Regions from separate parts of the Variovorax sp. 05T418 genome, predicted to be linked through region 1. Evidence: riboswitches for the same ligand, from Rfam matches in the RefSeq annotation. Region 1 holds a riboswitch; the other holds the start of a gene.
The links. Region 1 has a riboswitch for glycine ahead of AC1DMS_RS08330 (D-amino acid dehydrogenase). Riboswitches for the same ligand answer to the same signal wherever they lie in the genome.
Positions count from the first base shown of each region.

Region 1 (7,778 bases):
CGCCAGCAGGAAGACCGTCGAGAGAATGCCCGCCAGCGCGGCGCGCCCGAGCGTCACGAACCAGGGCGACAGCTGCGGCGCGCCCTGCGTGCCGGTGGCCAGCCGCGTCATCGGCAAGGTGACCGCGAACAGCGCCACGCCGATCACGCCAAGCCACATGCCCAGCGTTTCGTCCTTGATAGGGAGGCGGTTGTTCATACACCCAGCATCCACCAGGCCGTGAGCACCAGCACCAGCCCCATCGCGCGGTTGAACCACAGCAGGCGCTTGCCCTTGGAGAGCCATTCGCGCAGCAGTGCGCCCGCCAATGCATAGGTGAAGTTGCTGATGAAGGCGTAGACCAGCATCACCGGCGCGACGATGGCGAAGCGCCCGAGCGCATCGGGCTGGCCTGCGATCCAGCCGGCCACCAGCGTGAGCGCGAGCAGCCAGGCCTTGATGTTGACGAACTGCAGCATCACGCCCTGGCCAAAGCCGACGTCGAGGCTCGCGCCGTCGGCACGGCCGAGCGTGCCGCTGCCGCTCAGCTTGTGGGCCAGCCACAAGAGGTAGCCGACACCCAGCGCCTTGATGGCCAGGCGCAACGAAGGCACCGCCACCACCAGCGCGCCGATGCCGGCTGCGCACAGCACCAGCAGCAGCGTCCAGCCGACCGGCACGGCCACCACGAAGCGCATGGCGCGCGGCAGGCCACCGTTGGCCGCGAGGGCGGTGGAGAGCGTGGTGTTGGGACCGGGCGAGAAACTCATCGCCGTGGCCAGCACCAGCAGCGCGGTGAATTCTTGCCAGTTCATTGCATACACTCTAAACTTTCACACCATTACAGTTCCGATACAGTTAGTCGAACATATTCGAAAACTGTATTGGTCTTTCTTTCGACACAGAAGCCGAGCCCCAGATGCTGACACGAACCTCCACCCAGTCGCTCACGGGGCAATTGGCCGACCGGCTGGCCGAACGCATCCGCACCCGGCTGCTGCCGCCCGGTGCGCGCCTGCCCTCGGTGCGCGAATGCGCGCGCCAGCAGGGCGTGAGCCCCTACACGGTGGTGGCGGCCTACGACCAGCTGCTGGCGCAGGGCCTGGTCGAGGCGCGCCGCCAGCGCGGCTTCTACGTGCGCGACTCGGCGCCGGCGCAGGAGGGGCGTCCACCCAACGCGGCGCCCATGGTGGTCCAGATGATGGCCTCGCGCGTGCCGGCCGATGCGAGCTCGCTCATCCGCAGCATGTTCCACCGGCCCAGCGACAAGCCGCAGCCGGGCATGGGCGTGTTTCCGCCCGACTGGATGGCGTCCGCCTTCATGCCGACGGCGGTGCGCCGCATGACCAGTACAGCCGCGCTGCAGGAACTGTCGCTCCAGTACGGCGAACCCTCGGGCGACGCCGCGCTGCGCCGCAGCCTGTCGAACAAGCTGGTGGGCATCAACGTGCCCGCCGCGCCCGACCAGATCGTGACCACGGTGGGCGCCACGCACGCGCTGGACATCGTGAGCCGCACGCTGCTGCGCGCGGGCGATCCGGTGATGGTCGAGGAGCCCGGCTGGGCGCTCGAATTCGCGCGGCTCGAGGCGCTGGGCATGCGCATCCTGCCGGTGCCGCGCCGCGCCGACGGGCCCGACCTGGAGGTGATGGCGCAGTACTGCCAGCTGCACAGCCCCAAGCTCTTCGTGAGCGTGAGCGTGCTGCACAACCCGACCGGCTACAGCCTCACGCCCGGCAGCGCGCATCGCGTGCTCAAGCTGGCCAACGAGCACGACTTCCACATCGTCGAGGACGACACCTACAGCCACCTCGCGCCCGAGCACGCCACGCGGCTCAGCGCGCTCGACGGGCTGCAGCGCACCATCTACGTCAGCGGCTTCGCCAAGATCCTGGCGCCCAACTGGCGCATCGGCTTCCTGGCCGCCTCGCCGGAACTGAAGGAGCGGCTGCTCGAGACCAAGCTGCTGGCCACGCTCACCACGCCCACGCTGTTCGAGCGGGCGCTTTCGTGGTGCATCGACCAGGGCCAGCTGCGGCGGCATGCCGAGCGCATACGCATCCGGCTCGACGGCGCGCGCGGCCGCGCGGTGAAGCTCGCGATGGCGCACGGCTGCAGCTTCGCGTCGGAGCCGGCGGGCCTGTTCGGCTGGGTCGACACCGGCGTCGACACCGACGCGCTCACCCAGCGCATGCTCGACCAGGGCTACCTGCTGGCGCCGGGCTCGCTGTTCCATGCGCGGCGGCCGCCGAGCACGATGATGCGGATCAATTTCGCGACCTCGCAGGACGCGGCGTTCTGGAAGGTGTTCAGCAAGGTGCGCGCGGAACTCTGAGGGGGCAAAGGGGAGGGCGCCCGGGCCCAAAACGGCGGTGCCTTGGAGTAAGCTGGCATCACAAGAAAACCCAACCGGAGACCTCCGCATGAGCAACGCCAGCCAACCCTTCGACTTCAGTCAATTCGTCCCCGGATTCGATTTTCTGAAGAACCTTGCCGGCGGTGGCGCCGGCGGCGCGGCGGGCAGTGCGGTGCCCGGGTTGCCGAGCCTCGCGAGCTGGGTGGCCCCCACGCTGAGCGTGGAAGAGGTCGACAAGCGCATCCAGGAACTCAAGACGGTGCAGTATTGGCTCGAGCAGAACGGCCACGCGCTCAAGGCCACCATCCAGGCGCTCGAAGTGCAAAAGATGACACTTTCGACCTTGCGCGGCATGAACGTGCGGATGGAAGATATCGCCAGCGCGTTCACCAAGCAGGCGGCCGCCGTGGCGCCTGCCGCTGCTCCGGCACCTGCAGCAGCCGCTGCGCCGGCCGAACCGGAAGCCGAGCCCGAGGAAGAAGAAGCCCCGGCACTGGCGAAGAAGGCGCGCAGCAAGCCGGCTTCGGCCGCTGCCGCTTCGGGCGGCAATGGCGCCGCCGGCGTGATCGATCCGATGCAATGGTGGGGCTCGCTGACCGAGCAGTTCCAGCAGATCGCGAGCTCGGCGCTGCAGGATGCAGCCCAGCTCAAGGTGCCGGCCATGGCCCAGCCGGCGGCTAATGCTCCCGCGGCTTCGAAACCCGCGGCCAGGAAGGCGGCAGCGCCCGCCGCCGCCAAGAAGGCATCGGCCGCCGCGCGCAAGCGAACGACCGGCCGCCGCTGACGTCATACACACATCTTTCTTGAAGAGAACGGGTTGGCACGCATCATGAAGCTGTTTCCTTCCGGCCATGCCACCCACCCGCAATGGCGCATGGCAGCCGGCCTCGTGCTGGCCCAGTTGCGCGCGCAGATGGCGCTGCCCGACTACGCGGCATCGCCCACGCTCGGGCTGCTCTACATCACCGACCATTACGCGGCGGACGCGCAGGACATCCTCGACCACCTGAGCGCCGAACTGCCCGAGGTCACCGACTGGTCGGGCACGGTCGGCATCGGCGTCTCGGCCAACAACGCCGAATATTTCGACGAGCCTGGCCTCAGCCTGATGCTCTGCGCGCTGCCCAGCGACCAGTACCGCGTGTTCTCCGGCGTGGCGCCGCTGGGCAATTCGGAAATGAGCGGCTTCGAGGCCCACACGGCGCTGGTGCACGCGGACCCCGCCACGCCCGACCTGACCGAACTCATCGGCGAGATGGCGGGCCGCACCGACACCGGCTACCTGTTCGGCGGGCTCTCGTCGGGCCGCGGCGGCGCGCTGCAGTTCGCGGTGGGCGGCAACGGCAACATCCGCGGGCACGGCGCCGCGGGCGGCGTGTTCTCGGGCGGCCTGTCGGGCGTGGTGTTCGGCGAGGGCGTGCGGCTGGTGTCGCGAGTCACCCAGGGCTGCCAGCCGCTGCGCTCGGGCGCGGGGCGCGAGCGCGAGATCACCGAGGCCGATGGCAACCTGCTGCTCAAGCTCGACGGCGAACCCGCGCTCGACGTGCTGCTGGCCGACCTGCAGGTGTCGCTCGAGCGGCCGCAGGAAGCCATCGACGCCGTGCGCGCCACGCTGGTGGGCCTTGCCGACGCGGGCAGCGACGGCATTCGCCGCACGGGCGACCTGGGCGCCGATGTGCTGGTGCGCCACATCATCGGCCTGGACCCCACGCGCCGCGGCATCGCGATTGCCGACGTGGCCGAGGCGGGCATGCGCCTGACCTTCTGCCGCCGCAATGCGCAGGCCGCGCGCGCCGACCTGATGCGCATCTGCGCGGAAATCCGGGAGGAACTCGAGCCCGAGGAGCAGACGCTGGCCACCGCACGCGCCGTCGCGGCCGGGGAGGCCGAAGCGGCGCCGCATCCGGCGCGCCGCATCGCGGGCGCGGTGTACGTGAGCTGCTCGGGACGCGGCGGGCCGCATTTCGGCGCGCCGGGCGCCGAGCTGCAGATCGTGCGGCATGCGCTGGGCGACGTGCCGCTGGTCGGCTTCTTCGCCGCAGGCGAGATCGCGCGCCACCACCTGTACGGCTACACCGGCGTGCTGACGGTGTTCACCAGCAAGGACTGAGTCTCCCTCGCCCTGCCTGCCGGCATTCAGGCCGGCTGCAGCACGCGCGCTGCCGGCGCAGGCATGCCGGTGAACGCAAAGTCGACCTCGGGCGCGAGTCCGCTCACGATGCGCGCAATCGACTTGCCCGAGCCGCAGGCATGCGTCCAGCCGAGCGTGCCGTGGCCGGTGTTGAGGAACAGGTTCGGCAGTTTCGTCTTGCCGATCAGCGGCACGTTGCTTGGCGTCGCGGGGCGCAGGCCGGTCCAGAACTGGGCCTGCGTGGTGTCGCCGGCACCCGGAAAGAGCTCCTCGACGCGCCGCACGATCGCCTCGCAGCGCACGCGGTTCAGGTCGCGGTCGTAGCCGTTGAGCTCGGCCGTGCCGGCAATGCGCAGGCGGTCGCCGGAAGCCGAGGTGTAGCGCGAGAACACGAGCTTGAACTCGTCGTCGGTCAGCGAGACCTGGTGCGCCCTGGAGGCGTCCTTCACCGGCAGCGTCACCGAGTAGCCCTTGGCCGGATAGATCGGCAGCCGAATGCCCAGCGGCGCGGCAACGATCGGGCTCAGCGAACCCATCGCGAGCACGAAGGCGTCGCCGCGGATGCGCTGGAAGCGGCCTTCGCTGTCGGTGGCTTCGACATGATCGATGCGGCCGCCGGCCTCACGCAGCGCGGTCACCGTGTGGCTCATGAGGAACTTCACGCCCGCTGCGGCCGCGCGCTTTGCCAGCTCGCGTGCAAAAAGATTCGCGTCGCCGGACTCGTCCTCCGCCGTGTAGGTGGCACCCGCCAGCTTCGGGCGGATGTGGGCGAGGGCGGGCTCGATCTTCACGGCTTCGTCGGCCGAGATCACCTGGCGTTCGCAACCCAATGCGCGCATCTGCTCGGCGGGCTGGAGGGCGCCGTCGAACTCCTTCTGCGTCGTATAGAAGTGCAGGATGCCCTGCGTGCGCTGGTCGTATTGGAGGCCGGCGTCGGCACGCAGCTGCTGCAGCACCTCGCGGCTGTAGGTGCCCAGGCGCACGATCTGCTCGATGTTGTGCCGGGTGCGCGCCGGCGTGCATTCGCGCAGGAACTGCAGGCCCCAGAGCCATTGGCGCATGTCGGCGCGGATGCGAAAGAGCAGCGGAGCGTCTTCCTTGCCGAGCCATTGCAGCACCTTGAGCGGCGCGCTCGGGTTGGCCCAGGGTTCGGCATGGCTGACGGAGATCTGCCCGCCGTTGGCAAAGCTGGTTTCGGCGGCCGGCGTGGCCTGCCGGTCGATCACGGTCACCTCGTGGCCGAGTTGCTGGAGGTAGTAAGCAGAAGTCACGCCGAGCAGGCCGGCGCCAAGAACGATCACACGCATTTCAAGTACCTTTGAAGATTGGCACTTGAACGGCGGACTTGGTGTGCTACTGATTCAATAGCAAGCAACCGGACGAACGCCGTCCAAGTTGCCGCTCCCCCTGTCCTTGGTACCTGAGAGATTCACCTGTTGCACCTTGCAACGGGTTTGCTCCTTCGGTGCATCACGCGAGGTGATGGCTCTCCAGACGGCTTGTCAGTTGATGCAGTACGTGCCACGCAACTCTTTGAAAGAACTTCAAGGAATCTGTGGGCCAACCTGAGCGTTTATGGGAGTTTGCGCCTTCGGTGAAGTAGTAATAGGTACTACTCGCTCTCCTGCAGTGAAACGATTGTAGGCGGGGACCGCAAAGCCGCCAACCATGAATTTTGACAATTCGGACCAATGGGATAATTGTCATTGATTCGAAACTTCGGGGAGACTCATGATCCTGGTAACCGGCGGCGCGGGCTTTATCGGCGCCAACTTCGTACTCGACTGGCTGGCGCAGAGCGACGAGCCTGTCGTGAACCTCGACAAGCTGACCTATGCCGGCAACCTCGAGACGCTCGCGTCTCTCAAGGGCGACCCGCGGCACATCTTCGTGCAGGGCGACATCGGCGACAGCGCGCTGGTCGACCGCCTCCTGGCCGAGCACAAACCGCGCGCCATCGTGAACTTTGCTGCGGAATCGCACGTCGATCGCTCCATTCACGGCCCCGAGGACTTCGTGCAGACCAACGTGCTGGGCACCTTCCGCCTGCTCGAGTCCGTGCGCGGCCACTGGAGCGCGCTGCCGGCCGAGCAGAAAGCCGCCTTCCGCTTCCTGCACGTGTCGACCGACGAGGTCTACGGCTCGCTCTCCAAGACCGACCCCGCCTTCACCGAAGAAAACAAGTACGAGCCCAACAGCCCCTACTCGGCCAGCAAGGCCGCGAGCGACCACCTCGTGCGCGCCTGGCACCACACCTACGGCCTGCCGGTCGTCACCACCAACTGCTCCAACAACTACGGGCCCTTCCACTTCCCCGAGAAGCTCATCCCGCTGATGATCGTCAACGCCCTGGCCGGCAAGCCGCTGCCCGTGTATGGCGACGGCATGCAGGTGCGCGACTGGCTCTACGTGAAGGACCACTGCAGCGCCATCCGCCGCGTGCTCGAAGCCGGCCGGCTCGGCGAGACCTACAACGTCGGCGGCTGGAACGAGAAGCCCAACATCGAGATCGTCAACACCGTCTGCGCGCTGCTCGACGAACTGCGCCCGCGCGCCGACGGCAAGCCCTACAAAGAGCAGATCAGCTACGTCACCGACCGCCCCGGCCACGACCGGCGCTACGCCATCGATGCGCGCAAGCTCGAGCGCGAACTCGGCTGGAAGCCCGCCGAAACCTTCGACAGCGGCATCCGCAAGACCGTCGAGTGGTACCTGGCCCATGGCGAATGGGTGCGCAACGTGCAAAGCGGCGCTTACCGCGAATGGGTCGAGAAGCAATACGACGCCGCCCCCGCGGCCAAGGCTGCGGCATGAAGCTGCTGCTGCTGGGCAAGGGCGGCCAGGTCGGCTGGGAGCTGCAACGCAGCCTCGCGCCGCTGGGCGAGCTGGTTGCGCTCGACTTCGACAGCACAGACTTCAACGCCGACTTCAGCCGCCCCGAGCAACTGGCCGACACCGTACTCAAGGTGCGCCCCGACGTTATCGTCAATGCCGCGGCCCACACCGCCGTCGACAAGGCCGAGAGCGAGCCCGAGTTCGCGCGCAAGCTCAACGCCACCTCGCCCGGCGTGGTGGCCGAGGCCGCGCAGCAGATCGGCGCGCTCATGGTGCACTACTCCACCGACTACGTCTTCGACGGCAGCGGCAGCACGCCCTGGAAAGAAGACGACGCCACCGGCCCCCTCAGCGTGTACGGCCGCACCAAGCTCGAAGGCGAACAACTGGTGGCCAGGCACTGCGCGAAGCACCTGATCTTCCGCACCAGCTGGGTCTATGCCGCGCGCGGCGGCAACTTTGCCAAGACCATGCTGC
Region 1 covers NZ_JBFTLJ010000003.1:504,536-512,313, reverse strand. The annotation lists gene AC1DMS_RS08355 (DMT family transporter) at 1-198, opposite strand, end outside; gene AC1DMS_RS08350 (LysE family translocator) at 195-794, opposite strand; gene AC1DMS_RS08345 (aminotransferase-like domain-containing protein) at 899-2,314, shown strand; gene AC1DMS_RS08340 (PhaM family polyhydroxyalkanoate granule multifunctional regulatory protein) at 2,403-3,119, shown strand; gene AC1DMS_RS08335 (FIST signal transduction protein) at 3,165-4,445, shown strand; gene AC1DMS_RS08330 (D-amino acid dehydrogenase) at 4,472-5,773, opposite strand; glycine riboswitch at 5,864-5,970, opposite strand; gene rfbB (dTDP-glucose 4,6-dehydratase) at 6,198-7,280, shown strand; gene rfbD (dTDP-4-dehydrorhamnose reductase) at 7,277-7,778, shown strand, end outside.

Region 2 (7,778 bases), on a different contig from region 1:
CGCCGGTGGCCGGCAGCGCGGCAAACACCAGGTCCTGCTTGCCGCGCTGCAGCTGGTCTACCAGCACCGGCGTGGTTTCGACGGTGAGCTCCAGTTCGAAGTCCGGATGCGTGGCCTGCATGTGCTTGAGCCAGCCGGTGAGCCAGCTGTGCACCACCGACTCGATGGCGCCCACGCGCAGCACCGCCTCGCGCACCGCGCCCGAGCCCATCTCGGCCTTGATGTGCATCTGCATTTCGAGCAGCTTCTGCGCGAAGGCATGGAAGCGCTGCCCTGCCACCGTGAGGCGGAACTGCTTGTCGCGACGGTCGAGCAGCAGCACGCCCAGCTCGCGTTCGAGCGCGGCGATGCGGCTGGACAGCGCCGACTGCGTGAGGTGCAGCTTCTCGGCCGCACGGGTGACGCTCTTGAGCGCCACGGCCCAGTGGAAGGCTTCGACGAATCGCAAGTTCATGGCGCGAGTGTCGCCTGAGCCGCGCATTCCGCTGCGCTATGCTCGTTGGCGAAGGAGACAACACCACCATGCAGATCGTCATCACGGGCGGCGCCGGCTTCCTGGGCGCACGCCTTGCCCGTACCCTGCTGAAGCAAGGCGAGCTTTCGCTGGCCGGTGCGCCGGCACGCGCCATTTCCCGCATCACGCTGGTCGACCGCGCCGCGCCGCCGGCCGACCTGGCGGCCGACCCGCGCATCGGCACCGCACTCGGCGACCTGAACGAGCAGCTGGCTTCGCCCGACGCCTCGTTCTGGACCGGGGCCGACGCCATCTTTCACCTGGCCGCCGCGGTCAGCGGCGAATGCGAGGCCGATTTCGACCTGGGCATGCGCAGCAACTTCGCCGCCACCCATGCGCTGCTCGAAAAGGCGCGCGCCGTGGGCACCCGGCCGCTCTTGGTGTTTGCCAGCTCGCTCGCGGTGTTCGGCGATTCGCCCGAGCAGCCGCTGCCGCCGGTGATCGAGGACCACACGCTGCCGACGCCGCAGACCAGCTACGGCATCCAGAAATTCATCGGCGAGCAGCTGGTGGCCGACTACACGCGCAAGGGCTTCATCCGCGGGCGCAGCGTGCGGCTGATGACGGTGAGCGTGCGCCCCGGCAAGCCCAACGGCGCAGCCTCGGGCTTTTTCAGCGGCATGATCCGCGAGCCGCTCGCGGGCATCCGCGCGGCCTGCCCGGTGCCCGACGAGACTCCGGTGGCGATTGCGTCGCCGGCGCGCACGGTCGAAGGCATTCTTCGCGCCGCCGAGGCCAGCGACGGCGAATGGGGCCCGCGCACCGCGCTCAACCTGCCCTCGCTTTCCACCACGGTGGGCGACATGGCCGCAGCCCTCGAGCGCGTGGCCGGCAAGGCCGCCACCGCCCTGCTCGACCGCACGCCCGATCCGGCCATCCAGCGCATCGTGAAGACCTGGCCCGGGCGCATCGAGACCGTTCGCGCCGGCAAGCTCGGGCTCACGGCCGACACCAGCTTCGAGGCGGTGATCCGCGACTACGTCCGTGAAAATCCCGACGCGGTCAAACTGGTTATTGCGGCATAGTCATCGGTTGCGCGCAGAGCCGACGCTTTGCGACACCCCCTTTCCATCTCAGGAGACAGAAGAATGAAATTGACCCGACTGGCCGCCGGCCTGGTTCTGGGCATGGGCATGGCCTGCGCGGCCTTTGCGCAGACGACCATGAAGATCAGCATCTCGACCGCGCAGAACTCGCACCAGGGCGTGGCCATCGACACCTTCGCCAAGGAAGTCGAAAAGCGCACGGGCGGCCGCTACAAGGTCCAGACCTTCTACAACGGCTCGCTCGGCGGCGAGCGCGAATCGATCGAGGCGGTGCAGCTGGGCACGCAGGAGCTCGCCTTCTCCTCGACCGGCCCGGTGCCCAACTTCGTGCCCGAGACCAAGATCCTCGACGTGCCCTTCCTGTTCCGCGACAAGGCCCATGCGCGCGCCGTGCTCGACGGCCCGATCGGCCAAGACCTGCTCACCAAGTTCGACGCCAAGGGCTTCAAGGCGCTGGCCTGGGCCGAGAACGGCTTCCGCCACATGACCAACAGCAAGCGCGACGTGAAGGCGCCCGAAGACCTCAAGGGCCTGAAGATGCGCACCATGGAGAACCCGGTGCACATCGCCGCCTACAAGGGCTTCGGCATCATCACCACGCCCATGGCCTTCCCCGAAGTGTTCACTGCGCTGCAACAGGGCACGGTCGACGGCCAGGAGAACCCGCTGCCGGTGATCATCTCCGCCAAGTTCGACCAGGTGCAAAAGCATCTTTCGCTCACGGGCCACGTCTATTCGCCCTGCATCTTCCTGATGAACAAGGCCGCGTTCGACAAGCTCAGCGCGGCCGACAAGCAGGCCTTCCTGGACGCCGCCAAGGAAGGCACCAAGGCCAACCGCGCCCGCGTGGACGAGGACGACGCCAAGGGCGTGGCCGACCTGCGCGCCAAGGGCATGACCGTGATCGAGAACGTCGACAAGGCCAAGTTCGTGGCCGCGCTCGCACCGGTGAATGCGCAGTTCGAGAAGGACTTCGGCAAGGCCAACCTCGACAAGATCCGCGACTACAAGTGAAAGAAAAATTCCTTGGCATCGAGCGCTGGACCACCGGCGCCTCGATGCTGGCCGCCTGCCTGATGCTGGTCATTGCATCGGCACTGGGCGTGTTCCAGATCGTGACGCGCTTCGTGCTCGAGCAGCCCGCGGAGTGGAGCGAGATCCTGATCCGCGTGAGCCTGATCTGGATGGTGTTCCTGGGCATTCCGATGGCGTTTCGCCAGGGTGCCATGGTGAGCGTGGACGTGCTCTACCGCTGGAGCCCGCCGCGCGTCAAGCGCGTGCTCGACGCCGTGGTGAGCATTGCCGCGCTCATCCTGATGCTGGTCATTCTCTGGTGGGGCTGGGACTACGCGATGCGCGGCCGCGTGCAGTCGATGGCCGGCCTCGAAAGCCTGTCGATGATGTGGTCGTACCTGGCGCTGCCGGTCGGTTCCGTCTTCTGCCTGTTCGGCATCGTTGGGAATTTTCTCGATCCCAAGCGGCTTGAGCTGGAGACTGCGCAATGACACCAGTCATGGTTGCAACGATGGTGCTGTGTTTTGCACTGTCGGTTTCTGTTGCGGTTTCCATCGGGCTCGCCTCGATCCTGGGCATCCAGGTGGCCAATGCCAACATGCTGATCTCCGTCAAGGAGATGTTCAATTCGATCAACAAGTTTCCGCTGGCGGCCATTCCGTTCTTCATCCTGGCCGGCAACCTGATGGAAACGGGCGGCATCTCGCGGCGGCTGGTCGAGTTTGCCAAGAGCATCGTGGGCGGCGTGCAGGGCGGCCTGCCGATGACCTGCGTGCTCACCTGCATGATCTTTGCGGCGGTGTCGGGCTCGTCGGTGGCCACCACCTTTGCCATTGGCGCGATCCTGATTCCGGCGCTCATCAAGCACGGCTATCCCACGGCCTACGCGGCCGCGTTGCAGGCCACGAGCGCCGAACTCGGCGTGATCATCCCGCCCTCGATCCCGATGATCCTGTACGGCGTGAGCGCCGAGGTGTCGATCGGCGAGCTGTTCATCGCGGGCTTCGGCCCCGGCATTCTCATCAGCCTGGCGCTCATGCTGTTCGTCTGGGCCTTCTGCAAGTGGAAGGGCTGGGGCAAGAACGACGGCGACGGCCGCATGCCGTTTGGCAAGGCGCTGTGGCAGGCCGGCTGGGCGCTGCTGATGCCCGTCATCATCCTGGGCGGCATCTACGGCGGCATCTTCACGCCGACCGAAGCCTCGGCCGTGGCGGTGTTCTATGCGCTGGTGGTGGGCGTGGTGATCTACCGCGAGATCAAGCCCAAGGACCTGTACGTGATCCTGCGCAAGTCGGTGCTGTCGTCGGCGGTGATCATGTTCATCATCGCCAACGCGGGCCTGTTCGCGTTCCTGATCACGCGCGCGGGGGTGCCCGACGCCATCGGCCACTGGCTGCAGGAAGTGCTGAAGTCGCCCGCGATGTTCCTTCTGGGCGTGAACGCGGCGCTGTTCATCATCGGCATGTTCATCGAGACCAGCGCGGCCATCATCGTGCTCGCGCCCATCCTTGCGCCGGTGGCGGTGCACTTCGGCATCGACCCGGTGCACTTCGGGCTCATCATGGTGGTGAACCTCGCCCTGGGCATGATCACCCCGCCCTTCGGCGTGAACCTGTTCGCGGCCTGCACGGTGGCGCGCATCTCGCTGGACCGGATCGTGAAGTACCTGGTGCCGTTCGTGCTCGTGATCCTGGCCTGCCTGCTGGTGATCACCTACGTGCCGTGGATATCGCTGGCGCTGCGCGACCTGGTGTATGCCAAGTAGCTGAAACGGCGCGAAAAACAAGGAAGAAACGGCAGCCTGTTCGCAGGCTGCTTTTTTTTGCGCTGCCGGGGCGCTGTAAGGCAAACGTTTCATGAAGATGTCACCGCTTGCAACGATGCTTCAGCCCTCGATCCCCAAAAGCTGTGGCGCCATGTTTCCCACCAAGACCGACAAGGCACGCGACGAACTCCAGGGCCGCCAGCGCACGTTGAGCCAGCGCGAACGCGCCTTGCTGCTGATGGCCGACGGCCGGCGTTCGCTGACCGATTTCAGCCCGCTGTTCGCCAGCCGCACCGAAGCCGAGCAGGCGATCCAGGCGCTGATGCGCCAGGGCTATCTGCAGGACGCGCAGCCGGTGGCTGCCGCGGCGGCGCAGGCCGTGGCCCAGCCGCCCGCCCCGGTACCCGCGGCCGACCCGATCCAACTCGCCGCCTCGGCCGACAACTTCGACGGCAAGCGCTCGCTGGCCACCACGCGCATGTTCCTGTTCGACATCTGCGAGCGCATGTTCGTGCGGCGCGACCCCAAGTTCGCGCTGCAGATGCGCGATGCCCTGCGCGAGGCGCGCGACCGCGGCGCGATGCTGACCATCGCCGCGCTGATGCTCACCGAGGTCGAGAAAACCGCCGGCGCCGAGCGGGCCGAATCGCTGCGCGAGCGCATCGACCGGCTGCTGCCGCCGGCCGAGACCGTGCACTGAGCCGCAGACCGGCCGCCCGCGATCCACTACACTCCCATGGTCAGGAGAGAGCCCCGCCAGCCGGGGCCGCCGAAGGCGCAGGGGTTTCCCGAACGCTCAGGCAAAAGGACTGACACAGCGTTGGCGCATGCCGGCGCTTCCTTGCTGGAGAGAGGCTGTTGCTTGCATCGACGCGATGCGCCGGCCCACCGAAGGAGCAAACCCCGATCGTGGGGCGAATCTCTCAGGTAAAGCGGACAGCAGGGGTGGCCCATGGCTCGCGCCATGGAATTCGTCTGCCCCTTTGGAGTGCCCCGTGGCCGCTTCCTCCGATTCCTCTTCCGCCGAACAACTCCTGAAGACCCCGCTGTACGGCCTGCACGTGGAGCTCGGTGCCCGCATGGTGCCCTTTGCGGGCTATTCGATGCCGGTGCAGTACCCCGCCGGCCTCATGGCCGAGCACAGGCACACGCGCAACGCCGCCGGCCTGTTCGACATCTCGCACATGGGCCAGCTGCGCCTGGTCGGCCCGGACGCCGCGGCCGCCTTCGAAACGCTGATGCCGGTCGACGTGATCGACCTTGCGCCCGGCAAGCAGCGCTACGGGCTGCTGCTGAACGACGAGGGCGGCATCCTCGACGACCTGATGTTCTTCAACGAAGGCCACGGCTCGATCTTCGTGATCGTCAACGGCGCCTGCAAGGTGGCGGACATCGCCCACATCCGGCAGAAGATCGGCGCACGCTGCGATGTGCAGCCCATGCCCGACCACGCGCTGCTCGCATTGCAGGGGCCGCAGGCGGCCGCGGTGCTGGCGCGGCTGTCGCCCGGCATCGAGCGCTTCGTGTTCATGACCGGCGGCGCGGTGCAGATCGGCGGCATTCCGGCCTTTGCCACGCGCAGCGGCTACACCGGCGAAGACGGCTTCGAGATCTCGGTGGCCGGCCAGAATGCCGAGGCGCTGGCCCGCCTGCTGCTGGCGCAGCCCGAGGTCGAGCCCATCGGCCTGGGCGCGCGCAATTCGCTGCGGCTGGAAGCGGGGCTGTGCCTCTACGGCAACGACATCGACACCACCACCACGCCGGTCGAGGCCTCGCTCAACTGGGCGATCCAGAAGGTGCGCCGCACCGGCGGCGCGCGCGAAGGCGGCTTTCCGGGCGCGGCCCGGGTGCTGGCCCAGCTCGCCGCCGCCACGGCCGGCGCCGCGGGCCACACCGACCACGACACGCTCAAGCGCAAGCGCGTCGGCCTCGTGGCGCTGGAACGCATTCCGGTGCGCGACGGCACGGTGCTGCAGTCCTTCGAGGGCAAGGACATCGGCTTTGTCACGAGCGGCCTGCTCGGTCCGACGGCCGACCGACCGATCGCCATGGGCTACGTGGCCACCGCGTATTCCGAGCCCGGCACGCGCGTGCAGGCCATCGTGCGCGGCAAGCCGGTGCCGATGGAAGTCTCGACGCTGCCTTTCGTGCCCACCCGCTACTACCGCGGCTAGGCGCTGCGCCCCCGATCATCTTTTTTCCACGAGGAGTTTTCCACCATGAGCATCAAGTACACCAAGGACCACGAATGGGTCTCGGCCGAAGGCAGTGCAGCCACTGTCGGCATCACCGTGCATGCGCAGGACGCGCTCGGCGACGTGGTCTTTGTCGACCTGCCCGAAGTCGGCAAGACCTTTGCCCAGGGCGAGGTGGCCGGTGTCGTCGAATCGGTCAAGGCCGCAGCCGATGTGTTCATGCCCGTGTCGGGCGAGATCACCGAAGTGAACGAAGCCCTGCGCGCCGATCCCTCGCTCGCCAACACCGATCCGCTGGCCGCCGGCTGGTTCTTCAAGGTCAAGCTCAGCGAACCCGCGCAGCTCGACGCGCTGCTCGACGCCGCCAGCTACGACAAGTTCGCTGCCGAGTCCTGATCCGCCGAGTTCGCAAGCCGCCTTTTTCCTCATTCCCGAGCCTTCACCCGCCATGCCGATTCCCGCCCTTCCCTCTTTGCAACAACTGGAGAACGCCGAAGAGTTTCTCGCCCGCCACATTGGCATCGATGCGGCGGACGAGGCGCGCATGCTGCCGGTGATCGGTTCGGAAACGCGCGCCGAGCTCATCGACGGCATCGTGCCCGCGGCCATCCGCCGCGCCAAGCCGATGCGGCTGCCGGCGCCCGCCACCGAGGCCGATGCACTGGCCGAGCTCAAGGCGATCGCGGCAAAGAACAAGGTCTTCAGGAGCTTCATCGGCCAGGGCTACTACGGCACGCACACGCCGGGCGTCATCCTGCGCAACGTGCTCGAGAACCCCGCCTGGTACACGGCCTACACGCCCTACCAGGCCGAGATTTCGCAAGGCCGCATGGAAGCCCTGCTCAACTTCCAGACCATGGTGTGCGACCTCACGGGCATGGCCATCGCCAATGCCTCGATGCTCGACGAAGCCACTGCGGCCGCCGAGGCGATGACGCTCGCCAAGCGCAGCGTGAAAAGCAAGAGCAACGTGTTCCTGGTGTCGGGCGACTGCCATCCGCAGACCATCGAGGTCATCAGGACGCGCGCCGCGCCGCTGGGCATCGAGGTGAAGGTGAGCACCGTGTCCGAGACGCTGCCGCACCTGATGGTGAGCGGCGAATTCTTCGGCGTGCTCGCGCAGTACCCCGCCACCACCGGCCACGTGCACGACCTGCGTCCGCTCGCGGGCCATGCGCACCAGTGCGACGCCGCCTTCTGCGTGGCTGCCGACCTGCTCGCGCTCACTTTGCTCGCGCCGCCGG
Region 2 covers NZ_JBFTLJ010000002.1:476,847-484,624, forward strand. The annotation lists gene AC1DMS_RS05555 (LysR family transcriptional regulator) at 1-454, opposite strand, end outside; gene denD (D-erythronate dehydrogenase) at 523-1,539, shown strand; gene AC1DMS_RS05565 (TRAP transporter substrate-binding protein) at 1,603-2,574, shown strand; gene AC1DMS_RS05570 (TRAP transporter small permease) at 2,571-3,065, shown strand; gene AC1DMS_RS05575 (TRAP transporter large permease) at 3,062-4,339, shown strand; gene AC1DMS_RS05580 (hypothetical protein) at 4,491-5,039, shown strand; glycine riboswitch at 5,071-5,161, shown strand; glycine riboswitch at 5,174-5,289, shown strand; gene gcvT (glycine cleavage system aminomethyltransferase GcvT) at 5,335-6,513, shown strand; gene gcvH (glycine cleavage system protein GcvH) at 6,559-6,930, shown strand; gene gcvP (aminomethyl-transferring glycine dehydrogenase) at 6,983-7,778, shown strand, end outside.
Region 2: it holds a riboswitch for glycine, as region 1 does, so the genes downstream of both, gcvT (glycine cleavage system aminomethyltransferase GcvT) here and AC1DMS_RS08330 (D-amino acid dehydrogenase) in region 1, are expected to answer to the same signal.